Regions from separate parts of the Geobacillus sp. FSL W8-1251 genome, predicted to be linked through region 2. Evidence: predicted binding sites of a transcription regulator. Region 2 holds the regulator's gene; each other region holds the start of a gene.
The links. Region 2 encodes LexA, which represses DNA repair genes until DNA is damaged. Its sites were predicted from a motif close to CGAACATATGTTCG; they were not measured.

Region 1 (5,066 bases), 1.6 Mb from region 2:
TTGAAACAGGGCATGAATAGGAACGTTCGGCGGCGATGTTGAAGGACGGTTAGGGGCCGGCGGTGTTTTCGGTTCTGCTTTCGGCTGCGTTTCCAGCGCGGCGCCTTGTTCAAATTTGACCCGCTCAAGCAGGGCGATCGTTTTTTCGTCAAACAAGTAGTGGCCGGCTTCATTTTTTTGCAGCGGAATGTTGTATTTCCGCACCCAGCGCTGGATCGTTTTTGGCGACACTCCGAGACGGGCGGCAACGTCGGGTGTTTTTAACTCCATCGTTCCACTCCTCCTTTTTTGTCTTCTTCTATATCCCTTTTTTCATTGGCATAAGAAATCCTGCCCGGGCGACAAAACTAGTGTCCATTCGGCAAAGAAAGTGGAAAACAGCGCAAATTCGCCATTCAGGCAAAAAAGATGGCGGCAGGCATGGGATTTGTCCCAGTCATTTGGTAGAATAGAAGATAAAGAATGGGGAACGAAGCGAGGGGGAAGGCGGATGGCAACTTGGGGATTGGAATGGTTGGAAGGCGTCGCCGATGTGTGGCGGCAGCCGCTCTTGTATTACGGCCTGCTGTTGGCCTGGGGTGCCGGCTGGCGGCGGGTGAAGCGGGAGCGCCGCGATTTTCATGTGCGCGTCTATCGGCTGGGGCAAGAATGGCGTGGGCTTTGGACGTGGGGATGGGTTGCGGGCGCTGTGCTGTCTGTCATTGCGTCCGGCATCGGGCTCGCGTTGCCGCCGGATGCGGTGTGGGCGGTGACGGGGTTGACGATCCTGCTTGGCCTGACGATGGAGGCGCGCCTCCTTTCACCGGCTTATACAGTGGGCGGAGCGCTCGTCTTGCTCGGCTTGGCGGGGCCAAGCGGACTTGCCGCTCATCTGTTGTCAGACGGTGCGGCGGATGGAGGGGCGCTTGCCGCCCTGCTTGTGTTGTTGCTGTTGGCGGAAGGATGGCTGATTCTCCGCTCGCGAAATGGGGCGGCCTCGCCGCAGCTTGCGAGAAGCAAACGTGGAATGATTGTCGGCATGCAGTGGACGCAACGGTTTTGGTTTGTGCCGGTCGTGCTGCCGATATCCGACGGCGCGTTGCCGTCGGTTTCGTGGTGGCCGCTCATTCCAGCTGGGGACGGCTATTCGTTTTGGCTTGTGCCGTTTCTTCTCGGCTTTTCGCAGCGCCGGCAGCACGTGCTGCCGGCGGAAGCAGCTCGTGAAGAAGGGCGGCGCGTGCTTCGCCTCGCTTGGCTTGTCGCCGTGCTGGCCGTCTTCGGATTATGGCATCCGTTGCTAGGGGCTGCCGCAGGAGCTGCAGCCATCATTGGGCGGGAGTGGATTGCCTTTTCCGGTCACCGCGCCGACCGCGCCCGCCCGCCCCGGTTTGCCCGCCATCCGCAAGGCGTGGTGATCGTCGGGGTGCTCCCGAATTCCAAAGCGGAACAAATGGGGTTAAGCATTGGTGAAGTGATTGTAAAAGCGAACGGCGTTCCAGTGCAGACTGAGGCCGAGTTTTACGAGGCGCTCCAGCGCAACCGCGCGTTTTGCAAGCTGGAAGTCATCAGCCATAACGGCGAGATCCGCTTCGTTCAAGGAGCGGTGTATGAAGACGGCCACCACGAACTTGGTCTGCTGTTCGTTCATCAACGAGGCTCTTCGGCGTCCGAAGCTGTGTCGTAAAGGAGACTAGACGTATGTGGTTTCTCGCGGCCCTTATCATCCCGTGCCTTTTGTTGCTGCTGTTTGCGCGGGTGACGTACAACCGTTACATTGCGTTGTTGTTGACCGTTGCCTTGCTTGTCGCCTCGTATGCCAAAGGGTATACGGACGAGCTGCACGAAATCGTCGCCGACATCGCCTCGACGATTGCCGGTTTTCTGTTGGCGGGGCGAATGTTGGACAACTTAAAGAAATGACAGAGAAGCGGACCCATCTGCAGCGGTCCGCTTTTTTATCTATGCAGCTGGAAGCGGCCTGACGGAATGGAAATCGCTGTGCAGGTTGGAACGAATACCAGTTCGCGTTTTTTGTGCATCTGCGCAGAGGATATGATACAATGGGGAAAGATGGATTGAAGAAGGAGGCGAAACGGTGGAGGGCCGTTTTCAATTAGTGTCGCCGTACGAACCGCAAGGCGATCAGCCGCAGGCGATCGCCAAGCTTGTGGACGGCTTGCAGCGGGGTGTGAAACATCAAACGCTCCTTGGGGCGACGGGGACGGGCAAAACGTTTACGATCTCGAACGTGATCGCCCAAGTCAACAAGCCGACGCTTGTCATCGCCCACAACAAAACGCTCGCCGGTCAATTGTACAGCGAGCTGAAAGAGTTTTTCCCACACAACGCCGTCGAATATTTTGTCAGCTATTACGATTATTATCAGCCGGAAGCGTACGTGCCGCAGACGGATACGTACATTGAAAAAGATGCGAAAATCAACGATGAAATCGACAAATTGCGGCACTCGGCAACGTCGGCGTTGTTTGAGCGCCGGGATGTCATCATCGTGGCCAGCGTCTCATGCATTTACGGCTTAGGGTCGCCGGAAGAATACCGCGAGCTTGTCGTTTCATTGCGCGTGGGGATGGAAATCGAGCGCAACGTGCTGCTGCGGCGGCTCGTTGACATCCAATACGACCGCAATGATATCGACTTTCGGCGCGGCACGTTCCGCGTCCGCGGCGATGTGGTCGAAATTTTCCCCGCGTCGCGCGATGAACATTGCATTCGCGTCGAATTTTTTGGCGATGAAATCGAGCGCATCCGCGAGGTGGACGCCTTGACGGGCGAAGTGCTCGGCGAGCGCGAGCATGTCGCCATTTTCCCGGCGTCGCACTTCGTCACGCGCGAGGAGAAAATGCGGCTCGCCATTCAAAACATCGAACAAGAGCTTGAGGAGCGGCTCGCCGAACTGCGCGCCCAAGGAAAGCTGTTGGAGGCGCAGCGGCTGGAGCAACGGACGCGCTATGATTTGGAAATGATGCGCGAGATGGGCTTTTGTTCCGGCATCGAAAACTACTCGCGCCATTTGGCGCTGCGGCCGCCGGGATCGACGCCGTATACATTGCTTGACTATTTTCCGGACGATTTTTTGATTATCGTCGATGAGTCACACGTCACCTTGCCGCAGCTGCGCGGCATGTACAACGGCGACCGGGCGCGCAAGCAAGTGCTCGTCGACCACGGCTTCCGTCTGCCGTCGGCGCTCGACAACCGACCGCTCACGTTTGAAGAGTTCGAGCAAAAAATCCATCAAATTATTTACGTCTCGGCGACGCCGGGGCCGTACGAGCTCGAGCACAGCCCGGGCGTTGTCGAACAAATCATCCGCCCGACCGGGCTTCTTGACCCAACGATCGACGTCCGTCCGACAAAAGGACAAATCGACGATTTGATCGGCGAAATTCATGAGCGCGTCGAGCGGAATGAACGGACGCTCGTGACGACGCTGACGAAAAAAATGGCGGAGGATTTGACCGATTATTTAAAAGAAGCGGGGATCAAGGTGGCGTATTTGCATTCGGAAATTAAGACGCTCGAGCGCATTGAAATCATCCGCGATTTGCGGCTCGGCAAATACGATGTACTGGTCGGCATCAACTTGCTTCGGGAAGGATTGGACATTCCGGAAGTGTCGCTTGTCGCCATTTTGGACGCCGACAAAGAAGGGTTTTTGCGTTCGGAGCGCTCGCTCATCCAGACGATCGGCCGGGCGGCGCGCAACGCGAACGGCCATGTGATCATGTACGCCGATACAGTGACGAAATCGATGGAAATCGCTATTCAAGAGACGAAGCGGCGCCGCGCGATTCAAGAAGAGTACAACCGAAAGCACGGCATCGTGCCGCGCACGGTGAAAAAGGAGATTCGCGACGTCATCCGCGCGACGTATGCGGCGGAAGAGACGGAGATGTACGAGGCGAAGCCGGCGGCAGCGATGACGAAACAAGAGCGGGAAGAGCTGATTCGAACGCTCGAGACGGAGATGAAAGAGGCGGCCAAAGCGCTCGACTTCGAGCGGGCCGCCCAGCTGCGCGACGTCATTTTCGAATTGAAAGCGGAAGGATGATGGCCGGGTGAACGGAATGGAGAAAATCATTGTCAAAGGGGCGCGCGCCCACAACTTGAAAAACATTGACGTTGAAATCCCGCGCGGCAAGCTCGTCGTCTTGACCGGGCTGTCCGGGTCGGGGAAGTCGTCGCTGGCGTTTGATACGATTTACGCGGAAGGTCAGCGACGCTACGTCGAATCGCTGTCGGCGTACGCCCGCCAGTTTTTAGGGCAGATGGAAAAACCGGACGTCGATGCGATTGAAGGATTGTCGCCGGCCATTTCGATCGACCAAAAAACGACGAGCCGCAACCCGCGCTCAACCGTCGGCACGGTGACAGAAATTTACGATTACTTGCGGCTTCTATTCGCCCGCATCGGCCGCCCTGTTTGTCCGACGCACGGCATTGAAATCCAATCGCAGACGATCGAGCAAATGGTCGACCGGCTGCTTGCTTACCCGGAGCGGACGAAAATGCAAATTTTGGCGCCGATCGTCTCGGGAAAAAAAGGGACGCACGCCAAGACATTGGAGGATATTCGCAAACAAGGGTATGTGCGCGTTCGCATTGACGGTGAGATGCGCGAGTTGACGGAGGACATTGAGCTGGAAAAAAACAAAAAACATTCGATTGATGTCGTCGTCGACCGGGTTGTCATCAAGGACGGCATCGCATCAAGGCTTGCCGATTCGTTGGAGACGGCGCTGAAGCTCGCCGACGGCAAAGTGGTCGTTGACGTGATCGGCGAGGGGGAGCTCTTGTTCAGCGAAAAGCACGCTTGTCCGTACTGCGGCTTTTCGATCGGGGAGCTTGAACCGCGCCTCTTTTCGTTCAACAGTCCGTTCGGCGCCTGCCCGGACTGCGACGGGCTCGGGGTGAAGCTCGAAGTGGATCTCGATTTGGTCATCCCGAACGATGAGCTGACGTTAAAAGAACACGCCATCGCTCCGTGGGAGCCGCAAAGCTCGCAATACTACCCGCAGCTGCTCGAAGCTGTGTGCCGCCACTACGGCATCCCGATGGACGTGCCG
Region 2 (5,066 bases):
CGTAGCCAATCGTCGTTTTTACTTCAATGAGCGTCGGCCGGTCAAGGTCCGCCCGCGCCTCCTCGAGCGCTTTGGAGATTTCTTCAATATTGTTGCCGTCCTCAACGCGCAAATATTGCCAGCCGTACGCTTGGAAACGTTGGGCGACGTTTTCCGAGAACGACAGGTTGAGCTCCCCGTCCAGCGAAATGTCGTTCGAGTCATACAGGACGATCAGACGGCCGAGCTTCAAGTGGCCGGCGAGTGACGCCGCTTCGCTCGCCACTCCTTCCATCAAATCGCCGTCGCCGCAAATGGCGTACGTATAATGATTGATAATCTCAAACCCGTCGCGGTTGTATGTAGCAGCCAAATGCCGTTCCGCCATGGCCATGCCGACCGCCATCGCAATCCCTTGGCCGAGTGGGCCGGTCGTCGCTTCCACGCCCGGCGTATGGCCGTATTCCGGATGGCCCGGCGTTTTGCTTCCCCATTGGCGGAACTGCTTCAAGTCATCCATCGTGACATCGTAGCCGCTTAAATGCAATAAGCTGTAAAGCAGCATCGACCCGTGCCCGGCTGACAAGACAAACCGGTCGCGGTTGAACCAGTTTGGATTCGCCGGGTTATGATTCATAAATTTTGTCCAAAGCGTGTACGCCATCGGCGCCGCGCCCATCGGCATGCCCGGGTGCCCGGATTTCGCTTTTTCGATCGCGTCAATCGACAGCGTTCGAATCGTCGTAATCGCCAACTCCTCGATTGAATGCGCCATCGTCTTCCTCCCTTTCATTAACATGGTGTCATTTACTATCATATAGAAAATCGATCGGCTTGTACAACGTTATTTTCCGGTCCACCCCTCTTTCGACCGTTTAATGGAAGCGCCGCCGCTGGCTTTCCTTTAATTTTTTCGGCGTCACGTCGTTGCCGTTCGGGTCAATGACGGTCACTGTATGGAGCATATCGGTCATCGCCTTGCGGAACGCTTGAATGTACTCACGGCGCAGCTTCGCTTGCTCGAGGGCCTCTTCGGCCGACAAGCAGGCCGTTTTCGCTTTTTTCGCCAGTTCATTGATGCGGGCTAATTTATGTTTGGCAAGCATTGATCATCTTCTCCTATCTGCCATATTCTCACTCTGTTTTATCTTATCTGATCAACCGGGAAGATGGCAAGGATGGCATCTTGGCTTCCTTTGCCCGCTCGCCGCTTTAGGGTCAGGCGCAGTACACGATCAACGCCGCCTTTGTTGCTCGTCCATATATTCCTGGTAACGCCGATGGACGGTCGCCTTGGACGCCTCGTAGCCGAAGCTTCGCATCGTCGCGGCGATATCGGCAAACGTCAGTCCACGCTCGCGCAAGCGGACGATCTCCTCAACCGGCAGATCGATTCGATCGCGCCCGGCGTTTTCGCCCCGGCGCCTTAGGTTCCGCTCCGGTCGGTATCCGCTGGCGATGGCTCGCTGCATGCCACGCTTAATTTTGGCGTTATGTATTTTTCTTTGGTACTCCTCGACAATCGCGATGATGGATAACACCATCTCATCGGCCTCCGACAGCGGCATCTCCCCGCGGTGGCTGGCGCTGTATATTTTCACCCCTTGCTTTTTCAAGCAATGCAGCACCGCCATGCGCGCATGGCCGCGCCCAAGCCGCGTTTCATCTTGAATGAGCAGCACATCGACCTCGCCTTCCTCGCAAAGCGAAAGCAGCTCCAACACGCCGTCGCGGTCGGCTTCATAACCGCTCGCCTGCTCGGCGATCACTTTCACGACTTCAAATCCACACTCGGCCGCCAGCTGCTCGAGCTCATCTCGTTGCCTCGCGAGTGACGTTTCCTGTTCCGCTTTGTCCGTGCTGACTCGGCAGTAAATGACCGCCCTCATGGCCACTCCCTTCTTTCCATCACTGATTGACGGCCACCGAGCCGCCCTGCTTTGATTTTAACACAGGAATGACAATTTGTTCACCGGTGGCAAGACGCGGGCTCGGCAAATGGTTGACATCGACGACCCAGCGGATGAACTCATCAGGCGGCATATGGTGTTCCTGTTCGTACTGTTTTGCCAGCCCCCAAAGCGTATCGCCGGGAGCGACCGTGATCGTCACGTATTCTTTTTTATCGACCGGGCTGCTGGCGTAAACGAACCCTGCCAACACGAGCGAAAACAAAAATGAAAACAAAACATAGTGCAGCAACGTTTTCTCCATTCTCCCCACCCTTTCTAGAATGTTTGTTCGCTTTCCTTCATTATAGTCAAGAACATTTGTTTGTGTCAATAAAAAACTCGAACCTATGTTTGTTTTTTCGTCTTCCGCATGGTATAATGAAGGCAAATGATGTGGCGAAAGGTGTGAAACAATGACGAAACTGTCAAAACGACAACAGCAAATTTTAGAGTTTATTAAACAGGAAGTAAAAACAAAAGGCTATCCTCCGTCGGTGCGGGAAATTGGGGAAGCGGTTGGACTGGCGTCAAGTTCGACGGTCCACGGGCATCTCGCGCGCCTAGAAAGCAAAGGGTACATCCGCCGCGACCCGACAAAGCCGCGCGCCATTGAAATTTTGGACAACGATATGGCCAAGGAGAGAGAAAAAGAGGAGATCATCTCGGTGCCGATCATCGGCAAGGTGACGGCCGGTCAACCGATTACAGCGGTGGAAAACATCGAAGGCTACTTTCCGCTGCCGAAGCGGCTCGCCGCTGGCGAGGAGCAGTTGTTTATGCTTGAAGTGATGGGCGACAGCATGATCGAAGCCGGCATTCTCGACGGCGACTACGTCATCGTCCGCCAGCAGTCATCGGCCAACAACGGCGACATCGTCGTCGCCATGACGGAAGACAACGAGGCGACGGTGAAGCGGTTTTTCAAGGAAAAAGACCACATCCGCCTGCAGCCGGAAAACGCCCATCTTGAGCCGATCATCGTCCGCGACTGCACGATTCTCGGCAAAGTGATCGGCGTCTATCGCCTGTTCGACTGACTCGTGCCGGCCTGCGCCCATAAAAAAGCTGCCCTGAAAAAAACGGGGCAGCTTTTTTATGAATCAGTAGAGTTCCATATATTGGTCCAATTCCCATTGATGAACCGTTGTCCGATACATATCCCACTCAATTTCTTTCGCTTCGACGAAATGCTCGAATAAATGTTTGCCGAGCGCGTGAATCATCACTTCATCGGACTTCAAGTTTTCCAACGCTTCATGCAGCGTGGCCGGCAAATCGACAATGCCTTCTTCAAGCCGCTCTTCTTTCGTCATGACGTAAATGTTTCGGTCAACCGGCGCCGGAGGAGTGAGCTTGTTGCGAATGCCGTCAAGCCCGGCCGCCAACAGCACGGCCATCGCCAAGTACGGGTTCGCCGCCGGATCGACGCTGCGCACTTCAATGCGCGTGCTCATGCCGCGCGAAGCCGGAATGCGGATGAGCGGGCTGCGGTTGCGCGCCGACCAGGCGACATAACATGGCGCCTCGTACCCCGGAACAAGCCGCTTGTACGAGTTGACCGTCGGGTTGGTGACAGCTGTAAAGTTCGGCGCATGCTTCAACACGCCGGCAATAAACTGCCGGGCCGTATCGCTCAACTGCAAATCGCCGTTCGGATCAAAAAAGGCGTTTTCGTTGTTGCGAAACAGCGACAAGTTGCAGTGCATTCCCGAACCGTTAATCCCAAAAATCGGCTTCGGCATAAACGTCGCATGCAGCCCATGTTTGCGGGCGATCGTTTTGACAACGAGTTTAAACGTTTGAATGTCGTCGCACGCTTTTACGGCATCAGCGTATTTGAAATCGATCTCATGCTGGCCCGGGGCAACTTCATGGTGCGACGCTTCAATTTCAAAGCCCATCTCCTCAAGCTCAAGCACGATATCGCGCCGGCAGTTTTCCCCAAGATCGGTCGGCGCCAAGTCGAAGTAGCCACCGCGGTCGTTCAGTTCCATCGTCGGACGGCCATTTTCATCGAGCTTAAAGAGGAAAAACTCCGGTTCCGCTCCCAAGTTGAACGCCGTAAAGCCGAGCGCTTCCATCTCTTTCAACACGCGCTTTAAATTGTAGCGCGGGCAGCCTTCAAACGGCGTGCCGTCCGCATTGTAAATGTCGCAAATAAAGCGGGCGACTTTTCCTTTTTCCGATGTCCACGGGAAGATGACAAACGTGTCCAAATCCGGATACAAATACATGTCCGATTCTTCGATGCGGACAAACCCCTCGATCGAAGACCCGTCAAACATCATTTTATTATTGAGCGCTTTCTCAAGTTGGCTGATCGGGATTTCGACGTTTTTGATCGTCCCCAAAATATCGGTGAATTGCAGGCGGATGTACTTGACATTTTCCTCTTTGACGATGTGTAAAATGTCGTCACGCGTATATTTTGCCATGTCCAAACTCCTCCCCGGCTCGGAAATCATGTTCCGTCATTAATGAAAGAAGCGAGCGAGATCTCCTTGGCGAAGCGACGCGCGCTGGAACCGCCCGGCCTGCAGCAATTCATTCCGCAAAATTTCGCGCAGTTCTTCGTCCGACAGCTTCGGTTTTCCTACTTTTTCGACTTTCTCCGCCTGCTGGTGGCGTCCTTCCTCCCGCGCGGCAAAAATTTGTTTAATGCCCGCCAAGTTGACGCCTTGGTCGATCAAATCTTTAATTTCCAGCAAGCGGTCAATGTCATTGAGCGAAAACAGCCTCCGGTTGCCTTCAGTGCGCGCTGGCGAAACGAGACCGTGCTCTTCATAATAGCGGATTTGCCGAGCCGACAAGTCGGTCAGCTGCATCACAATCCCAATCGGAAACAATGGCATGGAACGACGAATATGACTGCTCATGCCAATTCCTCCTCGCTTTTGATACCTTCATTTTACCATAATGTCAAGAAAACAGTCAATGATGCGTCATATTTTCTCACAAACAAATGAGCTGTTGCTCAAGCAGACGGTGGACGGCTGAACAAATGGCGATTTTGACGTGTGAATACGTCAGCCCGCCTTGCACGTAGGCGACATATGGGGGCCGCAGCGGCCCGTCTGCCGTCAGCTCGATGCTCGCGCCCTGCACGAACGTGCCGGCGGCCATGATCACTTTGTC
Region 3 (5,066 bases), 550 kb from region 2:
GAGGCGATGAAATGGAAAAGAAAAAAGATAGTCTGCCGGAGCTAATCCCTGCCGAATTCCGCGTCAGCACCGATCTCCATTTTGAACAATCGTGGATGAACGAGGAAACGTATGCAGGCGATTCGGTCGGCGAACATACGGCGCTCGAGCAAGCGAACGAGTATTTAGCAATGAAAGAAATCGGCCAGACGTTTGAAAACTCCTGACAATGCCCATGACGATCGTCATGGGATTTTTTGCGCAAAAAAACGCTGGCTTTTTTAAAAATATAGAAAAATATAACTATTGGTGGTATGATAGGAGTGGTGAGTTCGTTGAGAGGAGATGAGACGATGAAAGTAAATGAATTTATCATCCTAAACCATTTCGTCGTGAGCCGTTATACGATGGCGATTCTCCCTTATTTGTTGAACAATGACCTGTATGCAAAGGTCGTCGAGGAAGATGGCGAGTACATTGTCAAACAAACGCCCCTCGACATTATTAGACATAGCTGCGATTATTATGGCTGCAGCTTTCAAGGCAGAAAAGAGGGAACAAAGGCCGTGATCGGCATCACCCACAAAGCGCCGATCGCCATTGAACCGTCCAACGAAATTTACTTCTTTCCCACCGCTTCCCCGAAAGATTCCTGCTGTGTTTGGCTGTCGCATATGCATGTCTATCGGTATGAGCCTGCGAAATATGAGCGGACGGTTGTATACTTCCGCAACGGGAAAAGCGTTGTCCTCGATGTGTCCTGCAAATCTTTCATCAACCAATTGCACCGAACAGCCCAGCTGCGGACGAAACTGTCGGAGCAAATGGAGGCGAGAGAGCGCAAACTGCAATACATATATCGCATGCAGCAAGAAAAGCATGTGACGGAATAACCGCCATGATAAAAAATGGGTTTTCACAAGCAAAAGTTCAAATTGCGCGGCCGAGCGTGTAAAATAAAAATATAAACGGCATTTGAATGGAGAAAGAAAGATGAATATGGAAAATTTGAAACAATGGCTCACGCTCGACCACGTGCTTTCCTTACTCGACCATTACCGTTCCTTCGGCATATTTCCCGGCATTGCGGCGACGCTGCTCGAGTCGTTTTTTCCGATTTTGCCGATGGTTGTGTTTGTGATGGCGAACGCAGCGGCATTCGGGTTGTGGAAAGGGTTTTTCATTTCTTGGATTGGCGCTTCGCTCGGCTCGCTCATCGTCTTTTGGCTGACGCGGAAGATCGGCCAGCAGCGTTTCTTTCATTTTGTCCGCCGCCATCCAAAAGTGCGCCAGTTTATGCACTGGATTGAACGGCACGGATTCGGGCCGCTGTTTTTGCTGTATTGCTTTCCTTTCACCCCGTCGGCGCTTGTCAATATCGTTGCCGGTCTGTCACGCATCAGCCGCCAGCAGTTTGTATTAGCGGTCTTGCTTGGAAAGATGATCATGATTTTTACGATCAGCTTTATCGGGTATGACTTGGTGGCGCTTGTCCGCCAGCCGTTGCGTACGGCGGCGATCGCTGTTGTTGTGCTGCTGCTTTGGTATGCGGGAAAACGAGTAGAGGCAAGATTTTCGTTGACGGAAAAACAACGCAGCGAGGAGGACAGGGAGTGACCAAACGGAAACAAGGAAAGAAGCGGGGACGCCGCTGGCCATGGCTCGCCGCTGTCGGGTTTGTCGCCATGCTCCGTTTTTTCGTTTTCAGCAATTATATGGTGGAAGGAAAGTCAATGATGCCGACGCTGCAAAGCGGCAATTTGCTGATCGTCAATAAGATCCGTTATGAAATTGCCCCGATTCATCGGTTTGATGTCGTCGTGTTTCACGCCAATCAAAAGGAAGATTACGTGAAACGGGTCATCGGGTTGCCGGGGGATCGGATCGAGTACAAAAACGATGTGCTGTATATTAACGGTCGACAGGTCGATGAACCGTATTTGCGGCCGTATAAGCAGCAACTCCTTAGCGGGAAGCTGACAGGCGGTTTTACCCTTGAAGAGGTGACGGGAGAAAAGCGGGTGCCGGCTGGCTGCATTTTTGTCCTTGGCGACAATCGGCTCAGCAGTTGGGACAGCCGCCATTTCGGCTTCGTCAAAATCAGCCAAGTGGTCGGCAAGGTAGACCTCCGCTATTGGCCGTTTCGGGAGATTGCTTTCCATTTTTGAGAAAATGGCGCATCGAGGTGCGGCGACGGTTTTGCCTAAGGGAGCGGTTGCTTTCAAGGAAGGCAGTTTTTCTTTACCAAATACGAACATATGTGCTAAAATAGAAAAGATAAAGGAAACGAATGGTGGTGATCGCCGTGTCGCTTCGCTTTTTGCTTGGACGATCGGGAAGCGGGAAGACGGCTATGTGTCTTGCGGAAATCCGCCGCAAGCTGCAGGAAGATCCGAGAGGAAAGACGATTGTTTACCTCGTTCCGGAGCAGATGACGTTTCAATGTGAATACGCCTTAATCCATACCGAGGGAGCAGGAGGAATGATCCGCGCCCAAGTGTTCAGCTTCCCCCGCCTCGCCTGGCGCGTCTTGCAGGAGACGGGAGGCATGAACCGCTACCACGTCCACGATGTCGGCGTGCAAATGATGATTCGCAAAATTATTGAACAGCGGAAACAGGAGCTTAAACTGTTTGGCCGCGCGGCGGACAAAAGCGGTTTTGTCGAGCAGCTGCATGAGATGATCGCCGAATGCAAGCGGTATTGCTTAACGCCGGACGAGCTTCGCCGCCGTGTCGAGGAGCTGGAAAGCGGGCCGAGCCGGCCGGGACGGCGCCTGCTGGCCGATAAGCTCAGCGATGTCGCGCTCGTTTATGCAGAGCTCGAGCGGAGCTTAAGCGGCCATTACCTCGATTCGGAAGATTATTTGCGCCTGCTCGCCGAACAAATCCCCCGCTCCTGCTATTTGCGTGATGCCGATGTTTATATCGACGGATTCCATCATTTTGCCCCGCAAGAATACATAGTGATTGAGCAGCTTCTTCGTCATTGCCGGCGGGTCACCGTTTGCCTGACGGTCGACCGTCCGTATGATGGTGAGATGCCGGACGAGCTCGACTTGTTTTATCTGCCGGCGCAGACGTACCGCCAGTTGCGCGAGCTTGCCTTGGCCAACGATGTTTTGCTTGAAGAGCCGGTCGTGCTCGCGGAAAACCGACGTCATCAAAGCGGGGCGCTCGCCCATCTCGAGGCGCAGTTTCATCGCCGCCCGCTGCCGCCTTACGAAGCGGAAGACGGTGCGGTCTGCCTTTATGAGGCGGCCAACCGCCGCGCAGAACTGGAAGCGGTCGCCCGGGAAATCATCCGCCTTGTCCGCGACGAAGGGGCGCGCTATCGCGACATCGCACTCGTCATCCGCCAAACGGAGGCGTACCGCGACCTTGTGAAGACGGTGTTTTTTGATTTTGGCATCCCGTATTTTATGGATGAAAAAGAGCCGATGCACCATCATCCGCTCATTGAACTTGTGCGCGCTGCTTTGGAAACAATTTCCACAAACTGGCGGTATGAGGCGGTGTTTCGCGCTGTGAAGACGGATTTGCTCTTTCCGTTGGACGGTGACTTGGTCATGTGGCGCGAGGCAGCCGACAAACTCGAAAACTATGTTCTTGCTTATGGGGTGAAGGGGGACAAATGGACGAGCGGCGAGCGCTGGCCGTATCGGCGCTACCGGGCGCTTGACGGGTTGAATGTGCCGCAGACGGATGAAGAACGGCAATTTGAGGACAAGTTGAACGAATGGCGGGAGACGCTGGCCGCCCCGCTCCGCCGCCTTGAGCGCCGTTTGCGCCGGGCTAAGGACGGGCGCGGGTATTGCACGGCGCTATATCTCTTGTTAGAAGAATTGCAGATTCCGAAAAAGCTGGAACAAATGAGCGCGCAGGCGGAAGCGGAAGGCCGCCTCGTGGAAGCGCGCCAGCATGAGCAGGTGTGGAACGCGGTCATCGATTTGCTTGACCAATACGTTGAAATGCTCGGAGCGGAACCGTTGTCGTTAGCCGAATTTGCTAAAATTATCGAGGCCGGGCTTGACCGGCTTGAGTTCTCCCTTGTGCCGCCGGCCATCGATCAAGTGATCGTCGCCCAGCTCGACCGTTCGCGCCTCATCGGCGTGAAGTATGCGTTTGTCATTGGCGCCAACGATGGCGTCATTCCGGCCAGGGCGAAAGAGGATGGGCTTATGGCGGAAATCGAACGGGAGCAGCTGCGCGAACTCGGTGTGGCGCTTGCGCCGGGGAGCCGGGAACAGCTGTTTTACGACCCGTTTTTTATCTACCTGGCGCTTGCCTGTCCAAGCGAACGGCTGTATGTTACATACCCGCTGGCCGATGGCGAAGGGAAAGCGCTCATGCCATCGCCGCTGATTAAACAATTGTCGGAGCTGTTCCCGAAGGTGAAGGTGCGCTTGTGCGGCAACGATCCGTTCGATGCCCCGGAAGAGAAGGCGGAGGCGTTTGTGACAGCGCCGCAGGCGACACAAACGTATTTGGTCAGCCAGCTGCGCGCATGGAAGCGAAACTATGGCATCGATCCGCTTTGGTGGGATGTGTACAACGTGTTCATCGCCCGCCCGGAATGGAACGAGAGGGTGCAAAAGGCGGTGTCGGCGCTGTTTTATACAAACAAAGCCGCGCCGTTGAAAAAACAATGGAGCCGGCGGTTGTACGGAAAAAAAATTCAGGCGAGCGTCTCGCGCATGGAGCAGTTTCAAAAATGCCCGTACGCCCATTTTATTTCACACGGGCTGCGCTTGAAGGAGCGAAGCATTTTCCGCCTCGAGGCGCCGGATGTCGGCCAGTTGTTCCATGCGGCCATTAAACAAATCGCCGACCGACTGCGCGAACAGCACGTTGATTGGAGCGAACTGTCCCAACCGGATTGCGAGCGTCTGTCGGATGAAGCGGTCGAACGGCTTGCCCCCCTCATTCAACAGCAAGTGCTGTCCAGTTCGTCTCGCTATGAATATATGAAACGGAAATTAAAACACGTTGTCGCCCGCACGACCCACGTGTTGAGCGAGCATGCGCGGGCGAGCGGCTTTGTTCCGATCGGGCTCGAGCTGGCGTTTGGACCGGGCGGCGATTTGC

Region 1: the regulator LexA is predicted to act here: its motif matches at 1,991-2,004, upstream of uvrB (excinuclease ABC subunit UvrB).
Region 3: the regulator LexA is predicted to act here: its motif matches at 2,231-2,244, upstream of addB (helicase-exonuclease AddAB subunit AddB).

The regions. Positions count from the first base shown of each region.
Region 1 covers NZ_JBBOUF010000001.1:2,030,130-2,035,195, forward strand. Annotated here, with positions in the region: gene NSS88_RS10600 (MerR family transcriptional regulator) at 1-270, opposite strand, end outside; gene NSS88_RS10605 (PDZ domain-containing protein) at 491-1,663, shown strand; gene NSS88_RS10610 (CsbA family protein) at 1,678-1,899, shown strand; gene uvrB (excinuclease ABC subunit UvrB) at 2,075-4,051, shown strand; gene uvrA (excinuclease ABC subunit UvrA) at 4,068-5,066, shown strand, end outside.
Region 2 covers NZ_JBBOUF010000001.1:439,637-444,702, forward strand. Annotated here, with positions in the region: gene tkt (transketolase) at 1-754, opposite strand, end outside; gene NSS88_RS02260 (DUF896 domain-containing protein) at 855-1,085, opposite strand; gene NSS88_RS02265 (YneB family resolvase-like protein) at 1,215-1,868, opposite strand; gene yneA (cell division suppressor protein YneA) at 1,888-2,193, opposite strand; gene lexA (transcriptional repressor LexA) at 2,345-2,968, shown strand; gene glnA (type I glutamate--ammonia ligase) at 3,032-4,366, opposite strand; gene NSS88_RS02285 (MerR family transcriptional regulator) at 4,406-4,807, opposite strand; gene NSS88_RS02290 (methionine gamma-lyase family protein) at 4,884-5,066, opposite strand, start outside.
Region 3 covers NZ_JBBOUF010000001.1:993,210-998,275, reverse strand. Annotated here, with positions in the region: gene NSS88_RS05095 (hypothetical protein) at 12-206, shown strand; gene NSS88_RS05090 (competence protein ComK) at 333-872, shown strand; gene NSS88_RS05085 (TVP38/TMEM64 family protein) at 973-1,596, shown strand; gene lepB (signal peptidase I) at 1,593-2,147, shown strand; gene addB (helicase-exonuclease AddAB subunit AddB) at 2,285-5,066, shown strand, end outside.